4 regions of the Streptomyces sp. NPDC047981 genome follow, and region 2 is predicted to be linked to each of the others. Evidence: riboswitches for the same ligand, from Rfam matches in the RefSeq annotation. Region 2 holds a riboswitch; each other region holds the start of a gene.
The links. A riboswitch is a leader RNA that binds a small molecule or an ion and turns the genes downstream of it on or off. The one in region 2 is predicted to bind cyclic di-AMP.
Positions count from the first base shown of each region.

Region 1 (4,203 bases), on a different contig from region 2:
CCCCGCTCGGTCTCCGCGTGCTCGGAGGCACCCTCGGCACGGACGCTGTCGACGGTCTTCCCGGCGCGGTACTTGCCCGTGAGGAAGCCGGAGGCAAGGGCGAAGTACGGGACGGCCGCGAGCCCGGCCCGCTCGGTGGTGGCCAGCAGCTCGCCCTCGTAGGTGTCGCGCGACAGCAGGTTGTAGTGCGGCTGCAGGGCGACGTAACGGGCGAGGCCTTCGGCCTCGGCGAAGTCGAGGGAGGCCTGGAGCCGCTCGGGAGAGATGTTGGAGGCGGCGACGGCGCGCACCTTGCCGTCCCGCACCAGCTGGTCGAGCGCGGTGACGATCTCCTCGACCGGGACGGTCGGGTCGTCGAAGTGCGAGTAGTACAGGTCGATGTGGTCGGTCCCGAGCCGCCGCAGCGACTCCTCCACCGCGCCCTTGATCGTGGTCGCGGCGAGGCCCTTGTAGCGGGGGTGCGCGCCGACCTTGGTCGCGATGACCACCTCGGAGCGGTTGCCGCGGGAGGCCAGCCACTTGCCGATGACCGTCTCGGACTCTCCGCCCTGATTGCCCTCGGCCCAGGCCGAGTACATGTCGGCGGTGTCCACGAAGTTGCCGCCCGCGGCGGTGTAGGCGTCGAGGACCGCGAAGGACTGCTCCTCGTCGGCGGACCAGCCGAAGACGTTGCCGCCCAGTGCGAGGGGGAAGACGTCGAGGTCTGAGGTGCCCAGCGGGCGAAGTGAGGTCATGGGACGGTACAACGACCGTCCCGGGGCCGGGTATTCCGGCAGCCCTGAGGTCGGGGGGGGGTGCCGCCAGGACTGCCGGAGTCGGGAAGTCTCCGGGGGTCGCTAGACCGAGAGGCCCTTGCTGCCCAGCCAGGCCGCCGGGTCGATGCCCGCGCCGCCCGCGGTGTGGACCTCGAGGTGCAGGTGCGGGCCGGTCACGTTGCCGGTCGCGCCCACGCGCCCGATCGTGTCGCCGGTGCCCACGGTCTGGCCGACGCTCGCCGTCATCGAGGACAGGTGCGCGTACCAGACCTCCGTGCCGTCCTCCAGCTCGAGGACGATCCGGTAGCCGTACGAGCCGGACCAGCCGGCCGACTTGATGGTGCCGCCGTGCACCGCCTTGACCGGCGTGCCGGTGGGCGCCGCGAAGTCGAGGCCGGTGTGCTGGCCGGAGGACCACATGGAGCCGGACTGGCCGTAGGTGGAGGTGATCGTGTACGAGGACGTGGGCAGCGAGTAGCTCGCGGCGAGCTTGGCCAGGCGCTCGGCCTCGGCCTTCGCCGCCGCCTCCTCCTCGGCCTTCTTCTTGGCCGCGGCCGCTTCCTTCTCGGCCTGGTCCGCCTTGGCGGCGGCCTCGGCGGCGGCCTTCTCGGCGGCCGCCTTCTCCGCCGCGGCCTTCTCGGCGGCGTCGGCGGAGGCCTGCTGCTGCTCGGCCTGCTGGAGGATGCGCGCGCGCAGCGCCTCGCCCGCGTCGGCGGCCGACGTGGTCTTGGCACCGTCGGCCTTGTCGACGCTGTCGGCCGGCAGGGCCAGGGTGGCCGTGAGGGGCTGCGGGTTGGTCGTACCGGAGTCCGAACCCGCGTCGTCGTCCGAGATGAACTCGCCGACACCGGGCAGCTCGGAGGCGTCCGGCAGGTTGAGGTCGGGAAGCGATATCGAGACCGGGGGCTTCTCCTTGGCGGTCGCCATGCCGCCCGCGCCGACCGCCGCGATGACACCGACGCCGAGGACGGTGGAGGAGCGGGCGAAGCCGGAGCGCTGCTTCACGACGCGGTGGCGGCCACCCGAACGGGACTGCTGGCGCAGGGAGTCCTCGGTGGGGTTCCACTCCCCCCACGTCGCCGCGTCGTCGTCCGTCCCGGCGGCGCCACGGGCGCCGAACGCGTGGAACCCGTCAGAAAGACCTTCGGGGGCAGGGCTGTTGGACGCCACGGAGGCGTGCTCCTTTCCTTCCTTCTCGCCTACCGGGTTAGCTGACGGGTTCGGAGCAGGAAGGTCTCCTACGGGCGGTTCCGCACGGGTGCGAAGGTGCCCGATTCACCCCAAGTAGTGGTTCCCCGGTTCCCTTTCAGGATTCGGCGCACGCGCACGGTGCCGTCTCTTGCGACGGCTGGGACGACCGCGCTGCGTTATCGAACGTTAATAGACACGGGGGGCTGATTCCAAGCTGTTCCCGTTGATCATTCCCGAGATTGAGCTGGTACAGCCCGATTTGAGCCCGCTTCAGTACGAAGTCTTACCGCGCCGCGGTGAGTGACGGTTCGTCAATTGTTATCGGAGCGGTACCCCTCCACTACGCAAGGTCACGGCGGCCGTCATGGCAGTGGTCACGGCAGTCGTCACAGCAGGGCACGGCAGGGCACAGCAGGGGTCACGGCAGAGGTCACGGCAGGGGTCACGGCACCACGGGCATCGTCCGGCGCCGCTCCGGCTGGCCCGCGCCCGGCCGGCTCACGGCGAGCAGCGCCATGTCGTCGGTGGAGCCCCCACCCGTGTACCGGCGCACGTCGTCGACCAGCGCGTCGAGCAGTTCCTCGGGGCCCGGGAAGATCCTCCCGGCGAGCCGCTCGGCCGGTTCGTAGAACGCCCCCGAGGCGTCGCGCGCCTCGGAGAGCCCGTCGGTGTAGAGGAGCAGCGTGGCGCCCGGCGGGTACGGGGCCTCGTCGGCCCGGTCGGGCCAGGCGGCCAGCTCGCCCATGCCGAGCGGCAGCGCGGGCTCGGTCGGCTCCAGATGCGCCAGGCCCCCGTCCGCGTGGAGCAATAGCGGCTCGGGGTGGCCCCGGTTCACCACCCGTACCCGCCCTTCCCCGCGCGGGATCTCGGCGAGGACGGCGGTGGTGAACCCCTCGAAGGCGTCGAGCCCGTCCCGGCGGGTGCCCTCGCGGGCGAGCGCCCGCTCCAGGCGTTGGGCGACGCCCTCGAGGGAGGACTCCTGCTCGGCCGCCTCCCGGAAGGCACCGATCACGACAGCGACCGCCTCCACCGCGTCGAGCCCCTTGCCGCGCACGTCACCCACCACGAGCCGGACCCCGAACGGCGTGTCCTGGACGGCGAAGAGGTCACCGCCGATGAACGCGTCCGCCTGCGCGGCCTCGTAGCGGGCCGCGACCTGGAGCCCGCCGATCCGCTCGGCGGGCGTCGGCAGCACGGCCTTCTGCGCGGTCTCCGCGATCACCCGCGCCGAGGCGAGCCGCTCGCCACTGCGCCGTACGACCCGGTTGATCAGCAGGGCGAGCGCGGAGACGGTGACGACGGTCAGCGTCTCGGTGAGGGCGGGGATGTCGTTGACGGTGTCGTTGTAGACGTGCAGCCCGATGCTGGCGAGGACGGCGGCGATGCCGGTGAGCAGCGTCGTGAGCATGGAGAAGAACGGCGCGGCGATGAGCGGCGCGGCGGCGAACATCGGGGAGGCCGTGTACGAGGCGGGGGTGGACAGGTCGAAGACGATCCCGCCGACGATCACCAGCGGCGGCAGGGCCCGGATGAAGCGGCGCGCCCGCTCCGCCCGCCGCCGCGGGCCCCGAGAGGAGAGCCCGTTGGCCGAGCCGTTCGCCAGGCCGTTCGCTGAGCCGTTCGCCCGCCCGCTCGCCGAGCCGTTGGCGAGGCCGTTCGCCCGCCCGCCCGCCGAGCCGTTGCGCGCCCCGGCGCCCCGCCCGTTCACCGACGGACGCGGCTGCCCCTTCCCCCGCCCCTGCCCCCGGTCCGGCCCTCGTTCCTGCCCCTGCCCCTGGCCCTGCCCCACCTGTGGTCTCCTGCCCGGTCCGTACACGGCACGGCGACGGACGGTACCGCGCCCTCCCCAGGGTGGCGGGAGCCGCGCCGCTCGGCGACCCCCGCTCGGCCATGTGGGGGACACGGGTTCCGCACTCCCCGCAGCCGCACGAGCGCCGCCCGGTCGTCGGAAACGGCCGGAAACGACGAAGGCCCGGATCCAGTGACTGGATCCGGGCCTTCGTTGCTACTGAGTAGCGGGGACAGGATTTGAACCTGCGACCTCTGGGTTATGAGCCCAGCGAGCTACCGAGCTGCTCCACCCCGCGTCGGTGAATACGACCTTACGGCATGGTGCGCGGATCCCCTAATCCGTTTCCCGGCCGAGGTCTCAGCAGCCACAGTCCTCGGCGTCGACCGGGGCGGTGAGCGGGTCCGCGTCCTTCTTCGCGGGGCCCTCCCACGTCTCGTACGCGAAGCCCTCCCGGACCCAGTACTC
Region 1 covers NZ_JBEZNQ010000093.1:8,494-12,696, forward strand. Annotated here, with positions in the region: gene AB0E14_RS34315 (aldo/keto reductase) at 1-734, opposite strand, end outside; gene AB0E14_RS34320 (M23 family metallopeptidase) at 837-1,925, opposite strand; cyclic di-AMP (ydaO/yuaA leader) riboswitch at 1,937-2,084, opposite strand; gene AB0E14_RS34325 (PP2C family protein-serine/threonine phosphatase) at 2,389-3,477, opposite strand; tRNA gene AB0E14_RS34330 (tRNA-Met) at 3,960-4,033, opposite strand; gene AB0E14_RS34335 (rhodanese-like domain-containing protein) at 4,096-4,203, opposite strand, start outside.
Region 1: it holds a riboswitch for cyclic di-AMP, as region 2 does, so the genes downstream of both, AB0E14_RS34320 (M23 family metallopeptidase) here and AB0E14_RS00045 (LysM peptidoglycan-binding domain-containing M23 family metallopeptidase) in region 2, are expected to answer to the same signal.

Region 2 (4,203 bases):
CCAGACCAATCTGAGCTGCCGGACGGACTGGCTGGCCGAGGCCGACGCCGAGACCCTCGCGCTCTGGTGCACGTACCATCCCGGCCAGACGCCGTACGACCGTTTCCTCGCCAAGTGCCACGACCTGGCGGCGCGGGGCACGCGGTTCAGCGTCGGGATCGTCGGTCTGGCCGAGCACCGGGAGCACGCGGAGCGGCTGCGCGCGGACCTGCCGCGCGAGGTCTATCTGTGGGTGAACGCGGCGGAGGGTCATACGTACACCGACGAGGAGGCCGAGGGCTGGACGGCCCTCGACCCCCTCTTCCCGTACAGCCGCCATCCGCACCGCTCGGCCGGGCTGCCCTGCAGGACCGGGGAGTCGGTGATCTCCGTGGACGGCGACGGGACGGTGCGCCGGTGCCACTTCGTCAAGGCGGAGCTGGGCAATCTGTACGACGGCTCGTTCCGTGCCGCCCTGCGCCCGCGCGCCTGCCCGCTCGCCGTGTGCGACTGCCACATCGGCTACGTCCACCTGGAGACGCTGCCGCTGTACGACGTGTTCGCGGGCGGGGTCCTGGAGCGGATCCCGGCCGCGCCGGTCGGGCTGGTCGCGCCGGTCGGGGTGGTCGGACCCGATGGCGCGGCCGCGCCCGACGGAGTCGTCAGAGGGGCATGAGGTCGCCGACCGGCATGAGGTCGGGGCGCTTGGCCGCGACGTCGTCGCCCGAGCTCTCGCCGCGGAGGCGGCGCCCGATCCACGGCACGAGGTACTCCCTGGCCCAGTGGATGTCGTCGCGGCGGACCTCCAGGGTCCCCCTCGGCGGCAGCGGCGGCCAGGCCTGGTCCGGGTCGGCCGGCACGTCCATGCCGAGGACCTGGGCGGCGCGCAGCGCGACCCGGGTGTGGCCCTCGGGCGAGAGGTGCAGCCGGTCGTCGTCCCAGGCCCGCCTGTCCTGTACGGACTTGAGCGACCACAGGTCGAGGACCGGGCAGTCGTAGCGGTCGGCGATGGCCCGGACGTGCGCGGTGTACGTGGCGATCTTGCCGCGCAGGTGCCGCAGGACGGGTACGTCGCGGGTGTCGAAGCCGGTCGTCACCATCACCGTGCCGACGGCCGACGTGAGGTCGGCGACGGCGCGCTCGAAGCGCTCGGCGACGTCGTCCGGGTCGGTGCCGGGCCGGATGATGTCGTTGCCGCCCGCACAGAAACTCACCAGGTCGGGGGCGAGTTCCTTGGCCCTCGGGACCTGCTCCGCCACGATCTGGTCGAGGAGCCGGCCCCGGACGGCCAGATTGGCGTAACGGAACGCGTCGTGCTCCGGCAATTGGTCGGCGAGGAGAACCGCGAAGCGGTCCGCCCATCCGACGTACTTCCCGTCCGGCCCGGGATCTCCCACGCCCTCGGTGAAGCTGTCCCCGATCGCCGCGTACGACCCGAATACGTTCTTGTCTCTTGATCTCGAATCGTCTGCCACGGGAGTTCATCTTTCCCTTACGGGTGTGACCTACGCGACCGTAAGGAGGGGTTGACGCCGGGTGAGATACGCCACCGGTCAAGATTCCGCCAAGCCGGAATACGCGCGAGGGGCCCGGCACACCGAAGTGCCGGGCCCCTGCGGGGTGGTGCGTACGACGCGGCTCGTCAGATGCCGACGCCGTGCTGGCGCAGGTACGCCAGCGGGTCGATGTCCGAGCCGTAGCTCGGGCCGGTGCGGATCTCGAAGTGCAGGTGCGGGCCGCTGGAGTTGCCGGTCGAGCCGGAGAGGCCGATCTGCTGGCCGCCCGTGACGGTCTGGCCGGCCGAGACGGAGAGCGAGGAGAGGTGGGCGTACTGGGAGTACGTGCCGTCGGCGTGCTGGATGACGACCTCGTTGCCGTACGCGCCGCTCCAGCCGGCCGAGTGGACGGTGCCCGCGCCGACGGCCTTGACCGAGGTGCCGGAGGAGGCGATGAAGTCGACACCGGTGTGGTAGCCGGAGGACCACATCGAACCGGAGGCCCGGTACGGGGTGGAGACGCCGCCGCCGACCGGAGCGACCCAGCCGGAGGAGGACTGCGCCGGGGCGGACTGCGCGGGGGCGGAGTCCTGGGTGGTGGCGGCCGTGGTGCGCTCGGAGGAGCGGGAGGCGCGCGACTCGCTCGCGTCGGAGGACGAGGACTTCTTCTCGGCCTTGGGCGCGGCCTTCGGGGCGGCCTTGGGGGCCGCGGCCTTCGGGGCGGCCGTGGACTTGGCGCCCAGGGTGAGCTTCATGCCGGGGAGGATCAGCGAGGGGTTCTCGCCGACGACCTGGCGGTTGTCGGCGTAGAGCTTCTGCCAGCCACCCTTGAGGTCGTGCTCGGCGGCGATCTTCGACAGGTAGTCGCCGGGAACGACGGAGTACGTCTTCGGCTTCGCCGCGGGGGCGGCCGGGGCCTTCGCGGGGGTGGCGGCGACGGCGGCGACGGCCTTCTCGGACGTCAGGGCCGGCGCGGCCTTCTCGGCGGCGTGGGCGCCGGTCGCACCGAGCAGCGGCAGGGCGACGACGGCGCCGCCGGTGCCGGCGGCGACGAATCCGCGCGTGATCGGGTTGGCCTTGGGACGGCGATGCTTACCCTTCGCGGGCATGGCGAATTCCTCTCCGTCGCCTACGAGGTGAGCTGTCGGGTTCGGACTGGAGATGTCCGGCCGCGTTCTCACGCGGCTTCACCCCGAGCCGTCCGGTCAGACCGGTGCGGCGTACTTACCTGGGTCCCCCGCTCCTGCCGTACGTGGATGGGTGCGGATTGATTCCGGTCGGTGGCAGGATTCGGCGGTCCGTCCGGATTGAGCGTGACGCTAGACGAGCGGGGTCGAGCCGAACAAGCCGCTGGTTTCCGTTCGCAATCCGCGGCGTGATATCCGCGCCGAATTCCGGTCACCCTGCGTGGATGACGGGGGATCGATTTCCTTTTCCGGTACGGGAATTAGCGGGGACGATCAGGCACGGTCCGTCACCTTTGAGACGCTGCTCACGCCCCGAAACCCATCTCCCCTGCAACCAGGGCGCGTTATACCGAAGGGCTCAATTCGGACAGAACACCCAATCCCCTACCCAGGGGTGCGCGCCGCCCCCGACACCCGGGATGATTGCCCCAGGAATCGATCAGGAACCGATCGCGATCCGTCTACCTTCAGGAGCACTCGTGACGCAGCAGCTGCCCCAGGTCCCGTCGACCGAACCCGAGCTCACCGGGGTACGCAACTTCCGGGACGTGGGCGGACTGCCGACCGTGGACGGCGGCTCGGTGCGGTTCGGGCGCCTCTTCCGCAGCGGCCACCTGGCGCACGCCACCGAGGAGGACGCGGCCTTCCTCACCACCCTCGGGCTGCACACGATCTTCGACTTCCGCAATCAGGCCGATGTCAAGATCGAGGGCCCGGACGTCGAACTGCCCGGTGTACGGAACGTGAACATACCGCTCAACGACCCGGCCGACGGCAAGGAGTTCTGGAAGCTCGTCCGCTCCGGCGAGCTGGAGCAGCTGCGCGACATCCTGGGCGGCGACAAGGCCGCGACCCGAATGTCCGATTCGTACCGGCAGATGATCGTCGAGCGGACGGCGGAGCACAGCCGCATCCTGCACGCGCTCGCCGAGGACAGCGTCCCCGCGCTCATGCACTGCGCGGCCGGAAAGGACCGGGCCGGTCTCTCCATCGCGATCTCGCTGCTCGCGGTGGGCGTCGAGCGCGAGGCGATCGAGGCCGACTACGTGAAGTCGAACGACCCGCACCGCCGCTACAAGGTGCGCCGCGCCTCCTCCGCCTCGGACGCGATGGCACCCGAGGTGATGGAGCTGATCAGCCCGCTGTTCGACGCGCGGGTGGAGTACCTGCGGGCCGCGTTCGAGACGATGGAGCAGACCTGGGGGACGGCGGAGAACTACTTCACCGACGGCCTGAAGCTCAGCCCGGAGACCCGGGCGAAGCTGCGCGAGCGGCTCGTCGTCGAGGGGTGAGCCCCACCCCGGCGCGTCACTGGTTCTGCGCGCCGAGGGCGAACAGCAGATAGAGGAACCCGGCGAAGAGGTGCCCGGCCACGAGGTAGGCGAAGAGCCGGAGGACCAGCCCCTTGGGGAACTTGCCGGCCTCGCGCTCCTCGCCGGTGACCGGTGCGTGCTTCTCGGACATATCGGTCCTTTCTGAGGTTCAGTGCAGGTGCGGTGCGCCACCGTCGCCGAGGCACAGCTCGGCGACGGGGCTCTGCA
Region 2 covers NZ_JBEZNQ010000001.1:5,505-9,707, forward strand. Annotated here, with positions in the region: gene AB0E14_RS00035 (STM4011 family radical SAM protein) at 1-655, shown strand, start outside; gene AB0E14_RS00040 (SGNH/GDSL hydrolase family protein) at 642-1,454, opposite strand; gene AB0E14_RS00045 (LysM peptidoglycan-binding domain-containing M23 family metallopeptidase) at 1,622-2,584, opposite strand; cyclic di-AMP (ydaO/yuaA leader) riboswitch at 2,589-2,748, opposite strand; gene AB0E14_RS00050 (tyrosine-protein phosphatase) at 3,142-3,954, shown strand; gene AB0E14_RS00055 (DUF6126 family protein) at 3,971-4,126, opposite strand; gene AB0E14_RS00060 (XRE family transcriptional regulator) at 4,145-4,203, opposite strand, start outside.

Region 3 (4,203 bases), on a different contig from region 2:
CGAACCGGCCTTCTTCTACGCGATCGGCCAGTTCTACCAGGACTTCTCGCAGACCCCCGACGAGGAGGTCATCGCCTGCCTGGAGCGCCACCACGCCCGGCAGGACCAGGACGACGGCGACCCGGAGGTGCGCATCCCGGTCGCGGGCGTGGAGGTCGCGGGCCACCTCGTGGTGCCCGCCGGGGCTCCGGGGATCGTGGTCTTCGCCCACGGGAGCGGCAGCAGTCGCCACAGCCCCCGCAACCGGGCCGTCGCGGAGTCCCTGAACAGGGCCGGGCTCGGCACGCTCCTCTTCGACCTCCTGACGGAGGACGAGGCGGCCGACCGGGCCAACGTCTTCGACACCGAACTCCTCGCCGGCCGGCTGGCCCGGGCCACCCGCTGGCTCGCGGGCCGCCCCGGCCTCGACGGGCTGCGGACAGGCTGGTTCGGTGCCAGCACCGGCGCGGCGGCCGCCCTGTGGGCAGCCGCCGACCCGCTGAGCGAGGTCGCCGCCGTGGTCTCCCGGGGCGGCCGCCCGGACCTCGCGGGGCCGCGCCTCGCCCAGGTACGCGCCCCCACCCTGCTGATCGTGGGCGGCAACGACCCGCTCGTCCAGGAGCTGAACGAAGCGGCGAGATCCCGTCTGACCTGCGAGAACCGCCTCGTCGTGGTCCCCGGTGCCGGGCACCTCTTCGAGGAGCCCGGCACCCTGGAACAGGTCGGCGAACTCGCCGCGAGCTGGTTCACCGACCACTTCTAGCGGGGTCGGTGCGCCGTCCCGCGGCCGGTGGGGCTAGTACGGGCCGTTGACGTTGTCGATGGAGCCGTACCGGTCCGCCGCGTAGTTGCAGGCGGCGGTGATGTTGGCGACCGGGTCGTAGAGGTCCATCGAGGTGCCCGGCACGTGGTAGGCGAGGAACGTCGGCTCGATCACCTGGAGCAGGCCCTTGGACGGGGTGCCCTTGGCGGCGTTGGAGTCCCAGTTGTTGATGGCCATCGGGTTGCCGGAGGACTCGCGCATGATGTTGCGCTGGATCCCCTCGTACGTACCGGGGATGCCGTACTTCTGCATGATGTCCAGCGACTCGCGGATCCAGCCGTCGAGGTCGTTGGTGTAGCTCTTCGCGGCCACCGGGGCAGCCTGGGTCGCCTTCGCGGGCGCGGCCTTCGCGGGAGCCGACGCTGCCGGGGCGGTGCGCTGCTGGGAGCGGTCGGCGCGGTCCGTGCTCGTCGTACGCGCCTGCGACGTCGGCTTCGACTTCTTCGGGGCGGCGGCCTTTCCGCGCAGCGTGAGTTCGAGGCCGGGGTGGATGAGTGACGGGTTGTCACCCACGGCCGCGCGATTCGCGCGGTAGAGGGCCTGCCAGCCGCCCTGTACACGCTGCTCGTGCGCGATCACCGAAAGAGAATCTCCGCGGGTGACGGTATAGGTCTTCGCGGCGGAATTCTGCGCGGCCGGAAGGGATTCCGCGATCTTCGCCGGGGCGCTGAGAACGGTCTTCCCTGCGGGGGCGATCGCGGGCGCCGACGCGGGCGCGGCGTGCGCGGTGGCCGTGCCGACGAGGGGCAGGGCCAGGGCGGCACCGCCCGTGCTCGCGAGGGCGAGGCCGCGGGTCAGGGGCCTTCTCTTGGGGCGCCGGTGCTTACCGTGTGCGGGCATGTTGCAGTCCTCTCCGGCGCCTGCGGGGTGAGCTGTCGGGTTCGGGCTGGAGATGCCCGGCCGCGCGTGCGCGACTTCACCCCGAGCCGTGCCGGAAAATCCGGACCGGCGAAATGGTGGGTCCCCCGCTCCTGCCTTCGGGTGAATGAGCGGTCGTGTGCGGACGGTGGCAGGATTCGGCGATCCGTCCGGGTCGAGGTGACCGTAGGCGAGAAATGTCGGCCGAAACAAGACGCCGAATGAACGGGTTATTTCCGGAGGAGTTCGGGGCTTTGTCCGCCGCGCCGAACTTCCTTGCCGGGCAAGGGGAGGGGGCCCGCCGGAAGATCGCCTCGGCGCCGGGGGTGATTCGCCTCACGCGCCCCGCCATAACGGACATGCGGGGAAATTCAGCCTAGTTGAGAAATGGGGCACAAGGGATATGGAATCCCTTGCGCCCTATTTGGGTATTTCGTCGGGCGTGCGGAGGGGGGTGGCCTGCGGGGATCAGCCGGTGATGCTCGGCGCCCCCGTCTCGATGTGGCCGGTGTAGCGGCGCGACCAGGTGCCGTCGATGTCGGCCAGGATCGTGAAGTCGTACCAGCCGTCCTGGTACGCCACGGCGTTGAACCAGTCCTCGCGGGAGGAGTTCGCCGCCACCGTGTACGTCCACGGGCCGTCCGTGCGGTAGGCGTTCGAGCGGATGGTGAAGGTCACCGGTCCGGCCGAGGTGTTGGTCAGCTTGAACCAGATGGCCGTCCTGCCGGTGCCCGACTCGGTCGCGAACCGCGCCGCCACCTCGATCGCCTTCCCGGCCTTGGAGGCGTCGCCGATGAAGCGCCGCAGGAAGCGGTTGGGGCCCATCATCGAGATGTCGTACTTGCCCGAGCCCGATCCGAGGCCGATGTTGAAGTAGTCCGTGGACGTGGCGCCCGGCTCGACCGTGTACTGCCAGGCCGCCGTGTCCCGGTGCTGGTGCGGGTGGATCGTGAAGTGGGCGGGGCGCTTGGCCTGGGTGCCCTGGTTCGTCATCGAGAACCAGGCGAGGATCTTGCCCGCCGCCCCGAACTCGAAGCGGTCGAGGTTTCCGTTGACCTGGTACGGCAGGGCACGCGCCGGACGGGTACCCGACTCCTGCGCGGGCAGGGCGTTGTCCTGCGGTACCGGGTTGGGCAGCGGGGCGCAGGTGTCCTGGCCGATGACCTTGGCCGTGGACGGCAGGCCCGAGGGGACGCCGTACACCGGGCGCGCGAAGTCGAAGACGCCCGTCAGGTCGCCGACCACCTTCCGCCGCCAGGCGCTGATGTTCGGGCAGCCGGCCGGAGTGCCGAGGGCGGCCGTCCAGACCTCCATGAAGCGCAGCACGGAGGTGTGGTCGAAGACCTCGGAGCTGACCCAGCCGCCGCGCGTCCAGGGCGACATCACGAGCATCGGGACCCGGAATCCGAGACCGATCGGCACACCGTCGATGAACTCGCCGGGGGTGCCGGGCGGGGCGACCGGCGGCGGCACGTGGTCGAAGAAGCCGTCGTTCTCGTCGTAGTTGAGGAACAGCACCGTCGAGTCGAAGACCTCGGGGTTCGCGGCCAGCGCGCGGTAGACCAGGTCGACGAAGTGCGCGCCGTCGCCGGGCGGGGCGTACGGGTGCTCGGAGAACGCCTCGCTCGCCACCACCCAGGAGACCTGCGGCAGCGTGCCGGCGACGACGTCGGCGCGGATCGCGGCCGCGATGTCGTCCGGGGTGGACCCGGTGACCTTCGGCACCGACCCCATGCCGCGGTCGTGGAGCGGGTCGCCCGGGCGGGCGTCGGCGAACTTCTTGAAGTACGCGAGGCCGTTGTCGCCGTAGTTGTCCTGGGCGTTCTGGTAGACCTTCCAGCTCACCCCGGCGCGCTGGAGCGCCTCGGCGTACGTCTCCCAGGTCAGCCCGGACTCCTCGCCGCCGTCCTTGCTGGAGGCGTCGATCTTCCCGCTCCACAGGAAGGTGCGGTTGGGGCCCGTGGCGCTGAGCGCCGAGCAGAAGTAGGCGTCGCAGATCGTGTAGTTGTCGGCGAGCGCGTAGTGGAACGGTATGTCGCCGCGGTCCAGGTAGCCGAGGGTGCGGGTGTTGCCGACGCCGGTGACCCAGTTGTCCATCCGGCCCTTGTTCCACGCCGCGTGCTGCGAGGTCCAGCTGTGCGGGAGGTCGCCGTTGCACTGGGCGAGGGTCTCGCCGTCGACACCGCCGGCCGGCGGGGTGGAGCTCAGCTTCCACGGGTACTGGCGGCCGCCCCAGTTGGGCTGGTTGAACGTGCCCCAGCCGCCCGGGATGTTGCCCGCGGCCCGGTCGCCGAAGCCGCGCACGCCGCGCAGCCGGCCGAAGTAGTGGTCGAAGCTGCGGTTCTCCTGCATGAGCACCACGACGTGCTTGACGTCCGTGATGGTCCCGGTCGCGCCCGCTGCGGCGGCCGACGCCGTGCCCGCGGGCAGCGCCGCGCCCGCCGCGAGCCCTGCCCCGATCCCGACGAATCCCCTGCGGCTGATGGGAGTCAATGCCCCGCCTCTCGTGTCACCGCATGCCCCACTGGCACACGGTGGACAGG
Region 3 covers NZ_JBEZNQ010000069.1:21,160-25,362, forward strand. Annotated here, with positions in the region: gene AB0E14_RS30660 (phosphoribosyltransferase family protein) at 1-742, shown strand, start outside; gene AB0E14_RS30665 (LysM peptidoglycan-binding domain-containing protein) at 776-1,642, opposite strand; cyclic di-AMP (ydaO/yuaA leader) riboswitch at 1,647-1,804, opposite strand; gene AB0E14_RS30670 (phosphocholine-specific phospholipase C) at 2,129-4,153, opposite strand.
Region 3: it holds a riboswitch for cyclic di-AMP, as region 2 does, so the genes downstream of both, AB0E14_RS30665 (LysM peptidoglycan-binding domain-containing protein) here and AB0E14_RS00045 (LysM peptidoglycan-binding domain-containing M23 family metallopeptidase) in region 2, are expected to answer to the same signal.

Region 4 (4,203 bases), on a different contig from region 2:
TGGCGACCTGGCGGTACGCCATGGAGCCGCTGACGATCGGCGGCCAGGAGATCCCGGCGGGCGACCCGGTCCTGGTCGTCCTCGCGGCCGCCGACCGCGACCCGGCGCGCTTCGACGCGCCCGACACGCTCGATCTGGCCCGGCGCGACAACCAGCATCTCGGCTACGGGCACGGCATCCACTACTGCATCGGCGCGCCGCTCGCCCGGCTCGAAGGGCAGATCGCCCTCGCGACGCTGCTGACTCGCCTTCCGGACCTGCGACTTGGCGCCGATCCGGACGAACTGCGGTGGCGCGGAGGACTCATCATGCGCGGCTTGCGCACCCTTCCGGTGGAGTTTGCCCCAGTTGTGAAGTGACGCTCCGTCAAGACTGTGACTTTTACGTGATCTCCGCTGCATCGACTTGTGACTGACGTTCGAATGCCGCTACGTTCACCGTCACCTCAGCAGTCACACGGAAGGCAGCCCGCATGCGCTCCGGGAACGGTCGACACCGCAGACCCCGCCAGGCCCCCGCCATCGTCGTCGCCGCAGGCGTGACGGGATCGGCCCTCGCGCTGCCCCTCCTGGCGGCGGGCTCCGCCTCCGCCGCCGACGCGGCGACCTGGGACCGGGTCGCGGAGTGCTCCTCGGGCGGCCAGTGGAGCGCGCACTTCGGCAACGGGCTCTACGGCGGACTCCAGTTCTCCCAGGAGGGCTGGGAGCGCCACGGCGGTCTCGCGTACGCGACGAGCGCCGACCTCGCCAGCCGCGCCCAGCAGATCGCGGTGGCCGAAAAGGCCCTTGCCGCGGGCGACAACCAGTGGGCCACCTGCGCGCCGATCGCCGGCCTGACCAACGACGGCGCCAAGCCGGACGTCGACCCCGGACCGGCCGTCAAGCCGTCCGAGCCCACGGGCCCGCTCCCCGAGTCCGACCGCACCTCCGGCCTCCCGTCGGGCTCCGCGCAGTCCGCGGCCCCCTCGGACGAGTCCTCCACCCCCTCCTCCGAGGTCTCCACGCCGTCCACGGCCACCCCCGAGACCTCCACCACGCCCGAGACGTCCCCCGCGGCGCCCGAGACCTCCGGCACCCCGTCCGCTCCGGGCAACGGCAAGCACCGGGGCGACGCGGCACCGGAGGAGACGGGCAATGCGGACACGGACCGCGAAAAGGGCCGCCACGCCCTGCCTTCTGACACGCCGACGACGGACGGTTCCGTCGAGAGCGGTGCGAACCCGGACAGTACGGACAACACGCCCGCTGAGGACATCACCGACGCTATCGGCGAATACACCGTCAAGCCCGGCGACAACCTCACCGAGATCGCCCAGCGGAACGAACTTCCCGGCGGCTGGGGCGCCCTGTACGACGCCAACCGCACGGTCGTGGGTGCCGACCCGGACCTCATCATCCCTGGCCAGAGCCTCGATCTGACGCCGGACAAGGCTGCGGACAAGGCTGCGGGGGCGGATGCGCCGCAGGGGTAGTTCGGGGCTGAATGTCCGGTTCTGTGCAAGTGAGACATGGGTCTCTTCGCCTCAACTGGCGTGTCTCGTCCGTGAACTCCCCTTCCGTCATCTCTCACCTGCGTAAACGCCCTTTGTCCCGAGGCAAGTAGGGGGGATTTGTCCCCCATGGACGTCTTTGAACTTCCCCCGGGTCTGTGTCTACGGTCGTGACCGCTCGCCACCGCGGGCCCCGTCGACCGAAACGCCGAATCCTGCCGTCGGCCGATGGGAACAGTCGTCGCGTCAAGCGCCGTAGGCAGGAGCGGGGGACCCAAGGTAAGTGCCGTTCCCGGCCGTTGAGACAGACGGCCGAAGGACCGGCTTGGGGTGAAGCCGCGCGCAAGGTCGCGCGGCCGGGCAATCCACATCGGCCCGAACCCGACAGCTCACCTCGCAGGCGTCGGTGAGGAGAAGTCCCATGCTGTTTTCCGCCAAGGGCAAACACCGTCGTCCCTCCAAGGCCACCCGCGCCGTCGCCCTCGCCGGTGTCGCCGGTGTCGCCGTCGCCGCCCCCCTGATGGGCGCCGGCACCGCCTCGGCCGCCACCGTCTCCGAGTGGGACAAGGTCGCCCAGTGCGAGTCCGGCGGCAACTGGTCCATCAACACCGGCAACGGCTACTACGGCGGCCTGCAGTTCTCCAACTCCACGTGGGCCGCCTTCGGTGGCACCGCGTACGCCTCGAGCGCCGACCAGGCCTCGAAGTCGCAGCAGATCGCCATCGCCGAGAAGGTCCTCGCGGGCCAGGGCAAGGGCGCCTGGCCGAGCTGTGGCGTCGGCCTCTCGTCCGCCACCCCCGGCGTCGTCGCGGAGAGCGCGCCGCAGCAGGAGCGTCAGGCCGAGCAGCCGACGACCCGCAGCGAGCAGCGGACCGCCCCGAAGGCCCCGGCCAAGAAGGCCGAGTCCAAGAAGACCGTCACCACCCCGACCGGCAAGAAGGTCAAGAAGGGCGACGGCGAGTACAAGGTCGTCGCCGGCGACACCCTGAGCACGATCGCCGCCGCCCACGACGTCAAGGGCGGCTGGGCCAAGCTCTTCGAGCTCAACAAGGACGTCGTCGAGGACGCCGACCTGATCTACCCGGGCCAGCAGCTCCACCTGAAGTGAGCCCGGCGGCCCGCGTGAGTCCGGCGGCTCACGCGCGCCCCACGACCCTCCCGCGGTGACCACCCCGGTCCGCAGCGTCCTTCCCCCGTGCGCTGCGGACCGGGGTTCCGCGTTGTCAGGGGTTACCGCCGAGTAGATTCGGGGCCCTTTGGCCCGAGATGCGTGCCCTTGGGTCCTTTTTCGTCCCAGGGGGCGGGCGCCCGGCTGGCCGGAGCCTCCGAGCCGGTTAGGCTCTTGTCGCAAGGCCAAAGCGACCCTGCACCGCAAGCGTCACATCTAGCGTCACATCCCAGAAGGAGATGCTCGTGCCGTCCATCGACGTCGTCGTAGCCCGGGAAATCCTGGACTCCCGAGGCAACCCCACGGTCGAGGTCGAGGTCGGCCTCGACGACGGCAGCACCGGCCGTGCTGCCGTTCCGTCCGGTGCCTCCACCGGTGCGTTCGAGGCCATTGAGCTCCGTGACGGAGACAAGAACCGCTACCAGGGCAAGGGCGTCGAGAAGGCCGTCCTCGCCGTGATCGAGCAGATCGGCCCGGAGCTCGTCGGCTACGACGCCACCGAGCAGCGCCTCATCGACCAGGCCATGTTCGACCTGGACGCCACCGACAACAAGGCCTCCCTCGGCGCCAACGCCATCCTCGGCGTCTCCCTCGCCGTCGCGCACGCCGCGTCCGAGGCCTCCGACCTCCCGCTCTTCCGCTACCTCGGCGGCCCGAACGCGCACCTGCTGCCCGTTCCGATGATGAACATCCTGAACGGCGGCTCGCACGCCGACTCCAACGTGGACATCCAGGAGTTCATGATCGCGCCGATCGGCGCGGAGTCCTTCTCCGAGGCCCTGCGCTGGGGCACCGAGGTCTACCACACCCTCAAGTCCGTCCTGAAGACCAAGGGCCTGTCCACCGGCCTCGGCGACGAGGGCGGCTTCGCCCCGAACCTGGACTCCAACCGCGAGGCGCTCGACCTCATCCTGGAGGCCATCAAGCAGGCCGGCTACGTCCCGGGCAAGGACATCGCGCTGGCGCTCGACGTCGCCGCGTCCGAGTTCTACAAGGACGGCTCGTACGAGTTCGAGGGCAAGTCCCGCTCGGCCGCCGAGATGACCGAGTACTACGAGGAGCTGGTCTCCGCGTACCCGCTGGTCTCCATCGAGGACCCGCTGTTCGAGGACGACTGGGCCGGCTGGAAGGTCCTCACGGACAAGCTGGGCACCAAGGTCCAGATCGTCGGCGACGACCTGTTCGTCACCAACCCGGAGCGCCTGGCCCGCGGCATCGAGGACGGCGCCGCCAACGCGCTGCTCGTCAAGGTCAACCAGATCGGTTCGCTGACCGAGACCCTGGACGCCGTCGAGCTGGCCCAGCGCAACGGCTTCAAGTGCATGATGTCCCACCGCTCCGGTGAGACCGAGGACGTCACCATCGCCGACCTCGCCGTCGCCACCAACTGCGGCCAGATCAAGACCGGCGCCCCGGCCCGCTCCGAGCGCGTCGCCAAGTACAACCAGCTCCTGCGCATCGAGGAGATCCTCGACGACGCGGCGGTCTACGCCGGCCGCAGCGCGTTCCCGCGCTTCAAGGGCTGATCGCAGCTCCTGAGCACCCC
Region 4 covers NZ_JBEZNQ010000022.1:89,472-93,674, reverse strand. Annotated here, with positions in the region: gene AB0E14_RS15910 (cytochrome P450) at 1-359, shown strand, start outside; gene AB0E14_RS15905 (transglycosylase family protein) at 473-1,471, shown strand; cyclic di-AMP (ydaO/yuaA leader) riboswitch at 1,731-1,907, shown strand; gene AB0E14_RS15900 (transglycosylase family protein) at 1,911-2,597, shown strand; gene eno (phosphopyruvate hydratase) at 2,897-4,183, shown strand.
Region 4: it holds a riboswitch for cyclic di-AMP, as region 2 does, so the genes downstream of both, AB0E14_RS15900 (transglycosylase family protein) here and AB0E14_RS00045 (LysM peptidoglycan-binding domain-containing M23 family metallopeptidase) in region 2, are expected to answer to the same signal.